3 regions of the Bradyrhizobium sp. SZCCHNS1022 genome follow, and region 3 is predicted to be linked to each of the others. Evidence: predicted binding sites of a transcription regulator. Region 3 holds the regulator's gene; each other region holds the start of a gene.
The links. Region 3 encodes HrcA, which represses chaperone genes, less so after heat shock. Its sites were predicted from a motif close to GTTAGCACTCNCNNNNNGNGAGTGCTAAC; they were not measured.

Region 1: groES (co-chaperone GroES) is a predicted target of HrcA. The motif match lies at 2,149-2,177, and genes of this name have one in related genera.
Region 2: groES (co-chaperone GroES) is a predicted target of HrcA. The motif match lies at 2,170-2,198, and genes of this name have one in related genera.

The regions. Positions count from the first base shown of each region.
Region 1 is NZ_JAUETT010000008.1:134,401-138,493, reverse strand. It holds gene QX071_RS32925 (L,D-transpeptidase) at 1-240, opposite strand, end outside; gene QX071_RS32920 (protein phosphatase CheZ) at 551-1,330, shown strand; gene QX071_RS32915 (hypothetical protein) at 1,446-1,952, opposite strand; gene groES (co-chaperone GroES) at 2,277-2,573, shown strand; gene groL (chaperonin GroEL) at 2,692-4,093, shown strand, end outside.
Region 2 is NZ_JAUETT010000004.1:562,502-566,594, forward strand. It holds gene groL (chaperonin GroEL) at 83-1,723, opposite strand; gene groES (co-chaperone GroES) at 1,813-2,127, opposite strand; gene QX071_RS25445 (usg protein) at 2,510-2,794, shown strand; gene QX071_RS25450 (cupin domain-containing protein) at 3,001-3,561, shown strand; gene QX071_RS25455 (acyltransferase family protein) at 3,711-4,093, shown strand, end outside.
Region 3 is NZ_JAUETT010000001.1:816,977-821,069, reverse strand. It holds gene QX071_RS03630 (hypothetical protein) at 1-819, opposite strand, end outside; gene grpE (nucleotide exchange factor GrpE) at 1,005-1,628, opposite strand; gene hrcA (heat-inducible transcriptional repressor HrcA) at 1,763-2,851, opposite strand; gene rph (ribonuclease PH) at 3,002-3,715, shown strand; gene rdgB (RdgB/HAM1 family non-canonical purine NTP pyrophosphatase) at 3,712-4,093, shown strand, end outside.

The sequences.
Region 1 (4,093 bases), on a different contig from region 3:
CGCCGGATCGTCGCGGTAGCCCCGTCCCTGCGGGTCGCCAAACAGGAATTCGATGAAGCCCCCACCCATGCGCGAACGCTCGACATAGGCGGAGCGGACGGGGGCGCTCTGCTCCGGTGGGCCGGCATAGATCACGGTCGGCTGCTGAAATCCCGCGGCGTCGATCGCCGCGGCCCGATCGACCGCCATACAAGAGAAGCACGCGCCGGCAATCAGCGCTGGAAAGATGGACTTGAACATCGACGTACTCTGTACTGTTTCGTCTTGAAGATTGTTCATCGCGCGGGGTCGAGCATCCGCCCGCGCATGCCGCCAACTAAGATCAAAAGCCGATCGGTTTGGTAAACACGGGCCGTGTTTTGATTCACCATCGCGCCAAGCCGGGGCGGATTCGGCGGCTAGCGTTTATTTTGGATGAAGGGCTCATCGGCATGGTTAACCGCGGCTAACCGCGGCCGCAAACACGTGTCCGTTGAGAGTTTCCGTTGTGAACGTGATGTTAAATAGCGTTCGCTTAGAACAGACTGAAGTTGAGGACAGGGATTATCTCATGTCGGTTCGCAAGCGTTTTCGTATCGAAGAAGGAATTCTCGGCCATATGCCCGAGCCCGATTTCGCGGGCGGCGAGATTGGCCCGCAGCACAAGGAAATCATGGACGAGCTCCGCGCGATCCGCACTCAGATGGCCAATGTCATGCGCAACGGTGGCACCAGCTCGGCAAACGCCGCGATCGAAGAATCCGCAGCTCGCGAGGTCGCCGAAGCGCGCGCGCTGCTCGAGACCTACCGTGCGCAAATCGAGCAGTGCGAGAAGCTCAAGGTCGAACTCGACCTGATCCACGACGCGATCAACCGCACCAAGGGCGAGATCGCGGTACTCCATGCCAAGAGCTTCGACGGCCAGGAAATGGCCAAGGTCAATGGCGAACTCGGCGCGGTGGTCGGCGGCACCGAACAGGCGACCCAGCAGATCCTCGAAGCGGCCGAAGCGATCGACCAGGCGGCGAGCGCGCTAGCCAAGGTCGACTCGGCGGATCAGCAGCGAATCCTTTCCGAGGATATCCAGGAGCGCGTGGTCTCGATCTTCGAGGCCTGTAACTTCCAGGACCTCACCGGTCAGCGCATCAACAAGGTGATGACCACGATGAAATTCATCGAGCACCACATCGTGGTGATGATGGAGATCTGGGGCGGCGTCGACGCCATCAAGGCGCATACCCCTCCGATCGTGGACACCCGCGAGGGCGATGCGCGCCTGCTCAACGGCCCGAAGGCTGAAGGCGAGGTCGGCCATGCCTCGCAGGACGACATCGACGCCATGTTCAACTGAGCCATCGACCGCGCCGGACGGAGGGTCCGGCGTCAGGGCGAGAGACAAAACGCCGGCACAATGCCGGCGTTTTTCATTTTGATGGATGAAGACCGTCCAACGGTCGGTTCGATCGTCAGGCCCGCGGCCCACAACGGACATAGACCATGTTGCCGTAGCGGGTCGCGGCATCCTTGTCGACGAAACGGGTCACCAGCACCCGCCCGTCGAACGACAGCACCTCGCGATCCTGCTCGCCGCCGGGAGGCCCGGCCGGGCCGATATAGTTCTTGCCGCTGGATGAGCCTTTCAGCCGCAGCTCCTGCGGCGTGGCCTGATCGGCGAGATGCATCACCACGCCGCCCGAAGTGCCGGCCCCGATCGTATAGGGCTGCTTGCACTGCGCCACCGCCATCTTCTCGGTGCGCGCGCGGTCGGTGGGGTTCTGATACGAGGCGAGCCCCCACTTGCCGACCAGCTCATCGGGGCGGATCGTCGACGGGACCTCAGGTTCGACGCCGGGTTCGGGCGCGACGGGAGCCGAGGGCGATAGGCTGAAGCTGCTGCACGCGGCGAGAAAGATCGTGAGCGCTGAAGCGATTCCCAGATTGGCAACCGCCCGCGCGCACCGTGAACTCTTCATGGGATCCCCTTAGAAACAAGATCATGGCTGCCCCGTCCGGCAACCAAGCGCAAATCAGGCGTAAGGGCAACGACGTCGGATGCCGCCGTTGCCTCGCCACCATGGTTTACCCCAGGTAGCATCTTATAACAGCCTCAAGAACGGCTTAACCGGTTTGCTTGACAGGATCGGCGTCAAGCCATATTTCCCGAGCGACCTTAGCACTCGGAGGGCACGATTGCCAAAGGGGCGAGTCAGTTGGCGCCAGCTTCGCGCTAAATGTGGCCGCATTCAGATTCTTTTCCGACAGCAACCCCGTTCGAAGCGCCCGCAAAGGGAAACGTCATGGCCAAATCGAAATTTCGTCCGCTGCACGACCGCGTCGTGGTGAAGCGTATCAGCGCCGAGGAGAAGACCAAGGGCGGCATCATCATCCCCGACACCGCCAAGGAAAAGCCCTCGCAGGGCGAAGTGGTGGCTGTCGGCCCCGGCGGCCGCGATGAAAGCGGCAAGCTGGTGCCGATCGACCTCAAGGTCGGTGATCGCGTGCTGTTCGGCAAGTGGTCCGGCACCGAAGTCAAGCTCGACGGCGAGGAACTCCTGATCATGAAGGAGTCCGACATCATGGGCGTGCTGGCCTGATCCCCTTCGCGCCCCGCGCGTCCAAGCGCGACGGGGCGACAGATTTTGCAAACCTCATCAGCCACCGAAGGGCGGACACAGCCCTGGCGATGAGGTCCCACCAGAGGAACATTCAAAAATGGCAGCCAAGGACGTCAAATTCGCCGGAGACGCGCGCGATCGCATGCTGCGCGGCGTCGACATTCTCGCCAACGCCGTCAAGGTCACGCTGGGTCCGAAGGGCCGCAACGTCGTGATCGAGAAGAGCTTCGGCGCCCCCCGCATCACCAAGGACGGCGTCACCGTCGCCAAGGAAATCGAGTTGGAGGACAAGTTCGAGAACATGGGCGCGCAGATGCTGCGCGAGGTCGCCTCCAAGACCAACGACACCGCCGGTGACGGCACCACCACCGCGACCGTGCTGGCCCAGGCCATCGTGCGCGAGGGCGCCAAGGCGGTTGCCGCCGGCATGAACCCGATGGATCTCAAGCGCGGCATCGACATCGCGGTGGCCGCCGTGATCAAGGACATCGAAAAGCGCGCCAAGCCGGTCGCCTCGTCCTCCGAGGTCGCCCAGGTCGGCACCATCTCCGCCAATGGCGACGCCGCGATCGGCAAGATGATCGCCCAGGCGATGCAGAAGGTCGGCAACGAGGGCGTCATCACGGTCGAGGAGAACAAGTCGCTCGATACCGAGGTCGACATCGTCGAAGGCATGAAGTTCGACCGCGGCTATCTCTCGCCCTACTTCGTCACCAACGCCGAGAAGATGACCGCCGAGCTCGACGACGTCTACGTGCTGCTGCACGAGAAGAAGCTGTCCGGCCTGCAGGCGATGCTGCCGGTGCTCGAAGCCGTGGTGCAGTCGGGCCGTCCGCTGCTGATCATCGCCGAGGACGTCGAGGGCGAGGCGCTCGCGACCCTGGTCGTCAACCGCCTGCGCGGCGGCCTCAAGGTCGCCGCCGTCAAGGCGCCGGGCTTCGGCGATCGCCGCAAGGCCATGCTCGAGGACATCGCGATCCTGACCGGCGGTCAGCTGATCTCGGAAGACCTCGGCATGAAGCTCGAGAACGTCACCATCAAGATGCTCGGCCGCGCCAAGAAGGTCGTGATCGACAAGGAGAACACCACGATCGTCAACGGCGCCGGCAAGAAGGCCGACATCGAGGCGCGCGTCGGCCAGATCAAGACGCAGATCGAGGAGACCACCTCGGACTACGACCGCGAGAAGCTGCAGGAGCGGCTGGCCAAGCTCGCCGGCGGCGTGGCGGTGATCCGGGTCGGCGGTGCCACCGAGATCGAGGTCAAGGAGAAGAAGGACCGCGTCGAGGACGCCCTCAACGCGACCCGCGCCGCGGTGCAGGAAGGCATCGTCCCCGGCGGCGGCGTCGCGCTGCTGCGCGCCAAGAAGGCGGTCGGCCGCATCACCAACGCCAATTCGGACGTCCAGGCCGGCATCAACATCGTGCTGAAGGCGCTCGAGGCTCCGATTCGCCAGATCTCCGAGAACGCCGGCGTCGAGGGCTCCATCGTGGTCGGCA
Region 2 (4,093 bases), on a different contig from region 3:
GCATGGCTCAATTGAATTTCCTATCCAAACAAAAAGGGCGCGGTTTGCACCGCGCCCTTCGTATTCGAGAGAGGAACGGACCTTAGAAGTCCATGCCGCCCATGCCGCCGCCCGGAGGCATCGCGGGGCCGCCGGCGTTCTTCTTCGGCAGCTCGGCGACCATCGCTTCGGTCGTGATCAGCAGCGCAGCCACGGAGGCCGCGTTCTGGATCGCGGCGCGAACCACCTTGGTCGGGTCGATGATGCCCTTGGACACCATGTTCACGTACTCGCCGGTCTGGCTGTCGAAGCCATAGGCGTACTGCTCCTTCTCCAGGATCTTGCCGACGATGACCGAGCCGTCCTCGCCCGCGTTGATGGCGATCTGGCGGGCCGGGGCGGAGAGCGCCTTGCGGACGATCTCGATGCCGGTCTTCTGGTCGTCGTTCTTGGTGCGCAGGCCCTTGAGCTGCTCGGAAGCACGGAGCAGGGCGACGCCGCCGCCCGGCAGGATGCCTTCCTCGACAGCAGCGCGGGTCGCATGCATCGCGTCATCCACGCGATCCTTGCGCTCCTTGACCTCGACCTCGGTCGCGCCGCCGACGCGGATCACCGCGACGCCGCCTGCGAGCTTGGCCAGACGCTCCTGCAGCTTCTCACGGTCGTAGTCCGAGGTGGTCTCCTCGATCTGCGCCTTGATCTGCTGCACGCGCGCCTCGATGTCGGCCTTCTTGCCGGCGCCGTTGACGATCGTGGTGTTTTCCTTGTCGATCATCACCTTCTTGGCGCGGCCGAGCATGGAGAGGTTGACGTTCTCGAGCTTGATGCCGAGGTCTTCCGAGATCGCCTGGCCGCCGGTCAGGATCGCGATGTCCTGCAGCATGGCCTTGCGGCGATCGCCGAAGCCCGGAGCCTTGACGGCCGCGACCTTCAAGCCGCCGCGCAGGCGGTTGACGACCAGGGTGGCCAGCGCCTCGCCCTCGACGTCCTCGGCGACGATCACGAGCGGCTTGCCGGTCTGCACGACGGCTTCGAGCAGCGGCAGCAGCTCGTTCAGCGACGACAGCTTCTTCTCGTTGATCAGGATGTAGGCGTCGTCCATCTCGACGCGCATCTTGTCGGCGTTGGTGACGAAGTAGGGGGAGATGTAGCCGCGGTCGAACTGCATGCCCTCGACGACGTCGAGCTCGGTCTCCAGCGACTTGGCTTCCTCGACGGTGATGACACCCTCGTTGCCGACCTTCTTCATGGCGTCGGCGAGGAACTTGCCGATTTCGGCATCGCCGTTGGCGGAGATGGTGCCGACCTGGGCGATCTCGTCGTTCGACGTGACCTTCTTGGAGTTCTTGACGAGGTCCGCAACGACGGCCTCGACCGCGAGGTCGATACCGCGCTTCAGATCCATCGGGTTCATGCCGGCGGCAACGGCCTTGGCGCCTTCGCGCACGATGGCCTGGGCCAGCACGGTCGCGGTGGTGGTGCCGTCGCCGGCCGCGTCAGCGGACTTCGAGGCGACCTCGCGCACCATCTGCGCGCCCATGTTCTCGAACTTGTCGTCGAGCTCGATCTCCTTGGCGACGGTGACGCCGTCCTTGGTGATGCGGGGAGCGCCGAACGACTTGTCGAGGACGACGTTGCGGCCCTTCGGACCGAGCGTGACCTTCACGGCATTGGCGAGAATGTCCACGCCGCGCAGCATGCGGTCGCGAGCATCGACGCCGAACTTCACGTCTTTGGCTGACATATTGGATTTCCCTGAGTTGAAATGTCTGTCTCACCCTTTCGCGGGGCGCCCGCGGGGCGCTCCTCAGGGGTGAGCGTGCGAGCGTGGGGTTAGGCGGCCTTCTTCTTGGCGCCGGCGTCGGTCAGCACACCCATGATGTCGCTTTCCTTCATGATCAGCAGCTCCTGGCCGTCGATCTTGACTTCGGTGCCCGACCACTTGCCGAACAGCACGCGGTCACCGACCTGAACGTCGAGCGGGACCAGCTTGCCGCTCTCGTCGCGGGCGCCGGGGCCCACAGCGATGACTTCGCCCTGCGAGGGCTTTTCCTTGGCCGAGTCGGGGATGATGATGCCGCCAGCGGTCTTCTCTTCGGCGTCGATGCGCTTGACCACGACGCGGTCGTGAAGCGGACGGAAAGCCATACAGTCCTCCTAAGCTATTGAGGCAATTATCAGTTTCTGGAGATTGGCAGTCGATGCCAGCGAGTGCCAGCCCTGCCGCGCAGGACATAGGCGAGAGTTCTGGGGCCGGCAAGGGCTTGTAGCAGAAAAATTAGCAGTCAACCGCGGCGTCTGCCAGAAGGTCCCGGCATCGTTAACCGGGCCGGAACAGATCGGGAAACCCCGTATTAGCACCTGGGCTAAGTCGCTGCTAATGCAGGAAATTTCAACAACCCGTTAAACATTTAGGCTTGTGATGGATTGAGGTCATGCGTCACATTTCTCTCACGTGAGCGCATTTTCACCCGGGTGGCTCGATCCCGGTGGCCACGCCGGAATGCGCTTCCACAGAATGGAGGTTGGCATGGTGTCGAAGGTTGCCGTTTCCGAGGATTTTCGGAAACAGATCTTGGGTTACGGGCTGACGACGGCGCAGATCCTGTATCGGATGCCGGATCATCCCTCGCTGCTCCAGACCTACGTCTGGCAGAATTACGACCTGTTTCCGAAATTCCCCGCGCTGCAGGATTTCCTCAGCTTCTGGCAGAAGAAGCTCGAAGGGCCGCTGTTCTCCGTCACGGTCGCGCATTCCAAGCTGATCAAGCCGGCCGAGCTGCGCGCCGTCGACGGCGTGTTCCGGCTGCACTGAGCGGTAACCACAACCACGGTGTCATTCCGGGGCGTGCGCAGCACGAGCCCGGAATCTATACTCCCGATCGTGGTTATGGATTCCAGGCTCGGCCCTTCGGGCCGCCCCGGAATGACGACCTATCTTGGAGCGCCACTGGGCCCATCCGACGAACGGCTTGAATTGTGCTACCCTTCGCGACGCGAGGAAACAGAAGGGAGAGCACGATGGCCACCAAGAGCCGCGCGAAGAAGCCCGCATCACGCACCGCCGCGAAAGCGGCGACGCGCAAGACATCGTCCCGCAAGAGCGCCAAGACCAAAGCCAAATCCGCTGCGAGCAAACCCGGCGCACGCCGATCGCTTGCAAGCAAAGGCGCTGTTGCGCCGGTTGCGCGGCGGCCGAAGCAGAAGGTCGCCGTCAGCCATCATCGCGAGGAGGACTTCAAGGCCGACGGTCTGCGCGCTTACGCGCATTATCGCGACCTCGGCATTGCGGATGCGACCCATGGGCTCGCCCGCGCCCATGTCATCCGCCTGCTGCCGCCATGTGATCCCCGGGAAGTCGCCAAGCTGCACACGCACGACGTCGAATTCCAGATGGTCTACGTGCTCAAGGGTTGGGTGAAGAGCTATCTCGAAGGCGTCGGCGAAACGCTGATGAAAGCGGGCAGCGCCTGGACCCAGCCGCCGCGCATTCGCCACATGATCCTCGACTACTCCGATGACGTGGAGCTCTTGGAGGTAATCCTGCCGGCCGATTTCAAAACGGTCGAAATTACGGCGTGACAACACGCTGAAACAATAATTAGACATGAATCGCTGCTTCGCTTAGTCCGTGAGTTTTGAAGCGGGGGAAGCGAACGGCTGTTGTCGTGCAACACACGGGCACGCGCAGTTCTGCGTCCTTTCTTCGCGTCGCGAGGAGGGGCGAAGAGGTGACATCGTATCGCGAGGATATCGATTGGCTGCGCGCGATCGCGGTGCTCTCGGTCATCGCCTTTCATTTCGAGGCGCCGGGAATCTTCGGCGGCTTCGTCGGCGTCGATATCTTCTTCGTCATCTCCGGCTACCTGATTACCGGCATCATCCAGGGCGAGATCGCGCAAGGCCGCTTCTCCCTCGCGCGCTTTTACGAGCGGCGGGTCCGCCGGCTGCTGCCGGCGCTCTACGTCATGGTGGCGCTGAGCGCGATTCCGACGTTCCACTTTCTCCTCAGCTCCGAGCGCATGGAATTCTTCCGCTCGGCCGCGGCGGTGGTCAGCTTCACGGCGAACATCTTCTTCTGGTGGCAATCGGGCTATTTCGACCATGCGGCAGT
Region 3 (4,093 bases):
CAACAATGGGACGGCCGGCTTCATCAACATGGCGCCCATCGGCTGTCCGATCGAGTAGACGTCGCGGATCAGCGGCACGATAAAGGTGAAGTATTCGGGGAAGAACCAGATCGTGCAGACGCTGTAGGCGAGGATCACACCGACAGCGACAATGTTCTCCGGTGCGACGAGCACTCGCCACGATCTCGCAGACGCTGCCGCCACAAGCAGACAGCAGAACATTGCAGGCGCGAAATGAGGCTTGAAACACAGTGCCAAGCCAAGGCCGACGCCTGTTATCCCGATCGTCCATGCGGGCGGAGTTTCGCGGTTTAGGCGCAGCGCAAGAGCAGCCATCGCAGGGATCATCTCGATCACGGCGATATGCTCGCGCTGTCCAAAGGACTGGACCGGCAAGACCGCCAGGACGAGAACGGCAGTGATTGCAAGGACCCAGCCCTGTCTCGCCCCGATAACGGTCGATTTTCGCAGGATGAGAGCGCTCAGACCGAGAGACAGAGCGATGGCCAGGAACACGAGGCCATCGACGACGTCCTCAGCATTCCAGCCAAGGGCGCGGGCAATCAGGATCCCGGGGAGATAGACGAAGACCGCCATGGGCGGGTTCGTCTCCAGGATTTCGGAATATAGCCGCTGCCCGTCGAGCCAGCGCTCGCCCGCAATCAGCAGCCAGCTCACGTCGGGGCTCGCCGCCACAATGTGGCGCATCACGATCGCTGCGCTGAACGCCGCAACGATCGCGCCCCATTGCAGGGCTAAGGTCCGGTCCACCTCCGGCCTGCAGATCGGCCGGGGCGCGGTATGGATATTCATAGCCATGGCGTACACCCCCGCAACTCTCGGGACCGTAGCCAAGCGCCATTAAGGCTTTGTTTCAGGAGCTCCGGAGAAGATCCGGACCGCGTTGCGATCGCTACGCAGCCGGAAGCCACGGCACGACACCGTGGCTTCACATTCGTCATCCGTCGATCGTTGACGAAAGCGGCCGAGCACTGAGCGGAAAATCAAGCCGCGCTGTTGGGTTCATCCGTGTTTGCAGCCGCCGGCGCAGCCTTCGGTCCGCCCTTGGATACGCCGACCAAGGCCGGCCGCAGCACGCGCTCGCCGATCGTATAGCCCGCCTGGACCACCTGAACGACCGTGCCGGAGGGTACCGACGGATCAGGAACCTCGTACATCGCCTGATGAAAATTCGGATCGAACTTCTGGCCGGACGGATCCAGCTTCTTCACGCCGTTCTTCTCCAGCGTGTTGTGCAGCGAGCGCTCCGTCAGCTCGACGCCTTCGATCAGCGCTTTCAGACCGGGGTCGGCTGCGGCCCGCGCTTCTGCCGGCACCGCATCGAGCGCACGCTGCAGATTGTCCGCGATATCGAGTACATCGCGGGCAAAGCCCGTGATGCCGTACATGCGCGCGTCGGCAACTTCCCGCGCCGTGCGCTTGCGCAGATTTTCCATCTCCGCCAGCGTCCGCAGCATCTTGTCCCGGGCCTCGGCGGCCTCCTTGGCCAATGCCTCCACAGAGCCGGTCTCGGGATCGTCGGGCATCACATAAGGCCTGGAAACGACGGGTTCGTTGGCCTGCGCCGGGTTCGCCGGATCGTTCTTCTGCAGGTCGGGATCGGTCATGGACAGACTTCTCGCAAAATCAACTGGAAGGGGGGGTGTGTCGGCCGGGATATCGTGCTTTGAGCGCCGAAAATCAAGCACAGCATGGACTTGGCCGACGAAGTCACGGTCGAGCAACCCCGCTGTTGCCCTCATCAGCCACCCAGAAGCCGGCTGACCAGACGCGCGGCATAGTCGACGGTCGGGATCACCCGCGCATAATTCAGCCGCGTCGGACCGATCACGCCGAGCACACCGACGATGCGACCCCTCGCATCGGTATAAGGTGCCGCGATGGTCGACGAACCCGACAGCGAGAACAGCTTGTTCTCGGAGCCGATGAAGATGCGGACGCCTTCCGCATTTTCCGCCCGGCCGAGCAGATCGATCACGCCGCGCTTGGCCTCGAGATCATCGAACAGCTGGCGCACGCGCTCGAGATCTTCGAGGGCGTGCAGATCGTCGAGGAGATTGGCATGGCCGCGAACGATCAGCTGCCTGTCATCATTGTCACCGCCGGACCAGCTCGCAAATCCTGCGGCGATCACCTTCTGGGCCAGTTCGTCAAGCTCCACGCGATCTCGCGCCAGAGCGGTCTCGAGCTCCAGCCGCGCGTCGGCGAGCGTCCGTCCCCTGATCCGGGCATTGAGGAAGTTCGAGGCCTCGGTCAGAGCCGACGAGGGAACGCCCGGCGGCAGGGTCAGGACCCGATTCTCGACCTGGCCATCTTCGCCCACCAGCACGGCCAGCGCCCGTTCCGGCTCCAGCCGCACGAACTCGATGTGCTTCAGGCGCGAATTGGACTTGGCCGTGAGGACCACCGCGGCCGCCCGTGTAAGGCCGGAGAGCCGGGTCAGCGCCTCATCCAGCGCGGCCTCGACCGATTGCGCCCGGCCGACCGATGCCAACTGGCCCTCGATCGATTGCCGCTCGGCTTCGGTCATGTCGCCCACCTGCATCAGGGCGTCGACGAAAAAGCGCAGGCCGAGCTCAGTCGGCAGCCGTCCGGCGGACGTATGCGGCGCATAGATCAGGCCAAGCTGCTCGAGATCGGCCATGACGTTGCGGACCGAGGCCGGTGACAACGGAACCGTAATCAGGCGGGAGAGGTTGCGCGAGCCGACCGGCTCGCCGGTCGCCAGATAGCTTTCGACGATCTGCCGGAAAATCTCCCGCGACCGCTCGTTGAGCTGCGCGAGCCCGGCAGGCGGTGTTATCAGGTTGATCGGGTCGTGGTGTGCCACAGCTATCCCCTTCCGGATTGCCCATAATTTGTCCATGCGGCAGGCCCGTGGCAAGCCAGTCCGGGGCACGATAAGGCCTTGCCGGTCCTGATCACCCCCCCTACAAGGCCTCGGCATAGCCGATATTTTACCCTGCTTCGGAGGATTCTCATGCGGCCGAGCCGCCGTGCACCGGATGAACTGCGCGCCGTCAGCCTGGAACGTGGCGTCGTCAAATATGCCGAGGGGTCCTGCCTAGTGAAGTTCGGCGACACCCATGTGCTGGTTACTGCCACCCTGGAGGATCGCTTGCCGCCCTGGCTGAAAGGGCAGGGCCGCGGCTGGGTCACCGCCGAATATGGCATGCTGCCGCGGGCGACCCTGGAGCGGACGCGGCGCGAAGCCTCGGCCGGCAAGCAGAGCGGCCGCACGGTCGAAATCCAACGCCTGATCGGCCGCTCCCTGCGGACCGCGATCAACCTTGAGGCACTCGGCGAGCGCCAGATCACTGTGGACTGCGACGTGCTCCAGGCGGACGGCGGCACCCGCACCGCATCGATCACCGGCGCCTGGGTCGCTCTCGCGGACTGCATCAGCTGGATGAAGGCGCGCAATATGGTGAAAACCGAGGTGCTGCGCGACCATGTCGCTGCGATCTCCTGTGGTGTCTACAACGGAACCCCGGTGCTCGATCTCGATTATGCTGAGGATTCCGAAGCTGAGACCGATGCCAATTTCGTGATGACTGGCGACGGCCGCATCATCGAAGTACAGGGCACGGCCGAGAAGACGCCCTTCACGGAGGCCGAGTTCCTCGCCTTGATGGCGCTTGCGCGCAAGGGCGTGGCCCGGCTGGTCGATCTACAAAAGCTCGCGGTCGCATGACGAACACGCACCGGCAAATCGAAGGCCGCCTCGTCATCGCCACGCACAATCCCGGCAAGCTGGCCGAGATGCGCGAGCTGTTGGCGCCGCATGGGGTCGAGGCAGTATCGGCCGGCGAGCTGGGGCTCGGCGAACCCGACGAGTCCGGGGAAACGTTCCAGGCCAATGCGCGCATCAAGGCGATCGCAGCGGCCAAAGCCGCGCAATTGCCGGCGTTCGCCGATGACTCCGGCATCGTGGTCGAGGCGCTCGACGGCGCACCCGGCATCTATTCGGCGCGTTGGGCGGGACCATCCAAGGACTTCACCGCCGCGATGACACAGATCGAGCGCCTGTTGCAGGAACGCGGCGCGACGTCGCCGGAGCAGCGCCGCGCGC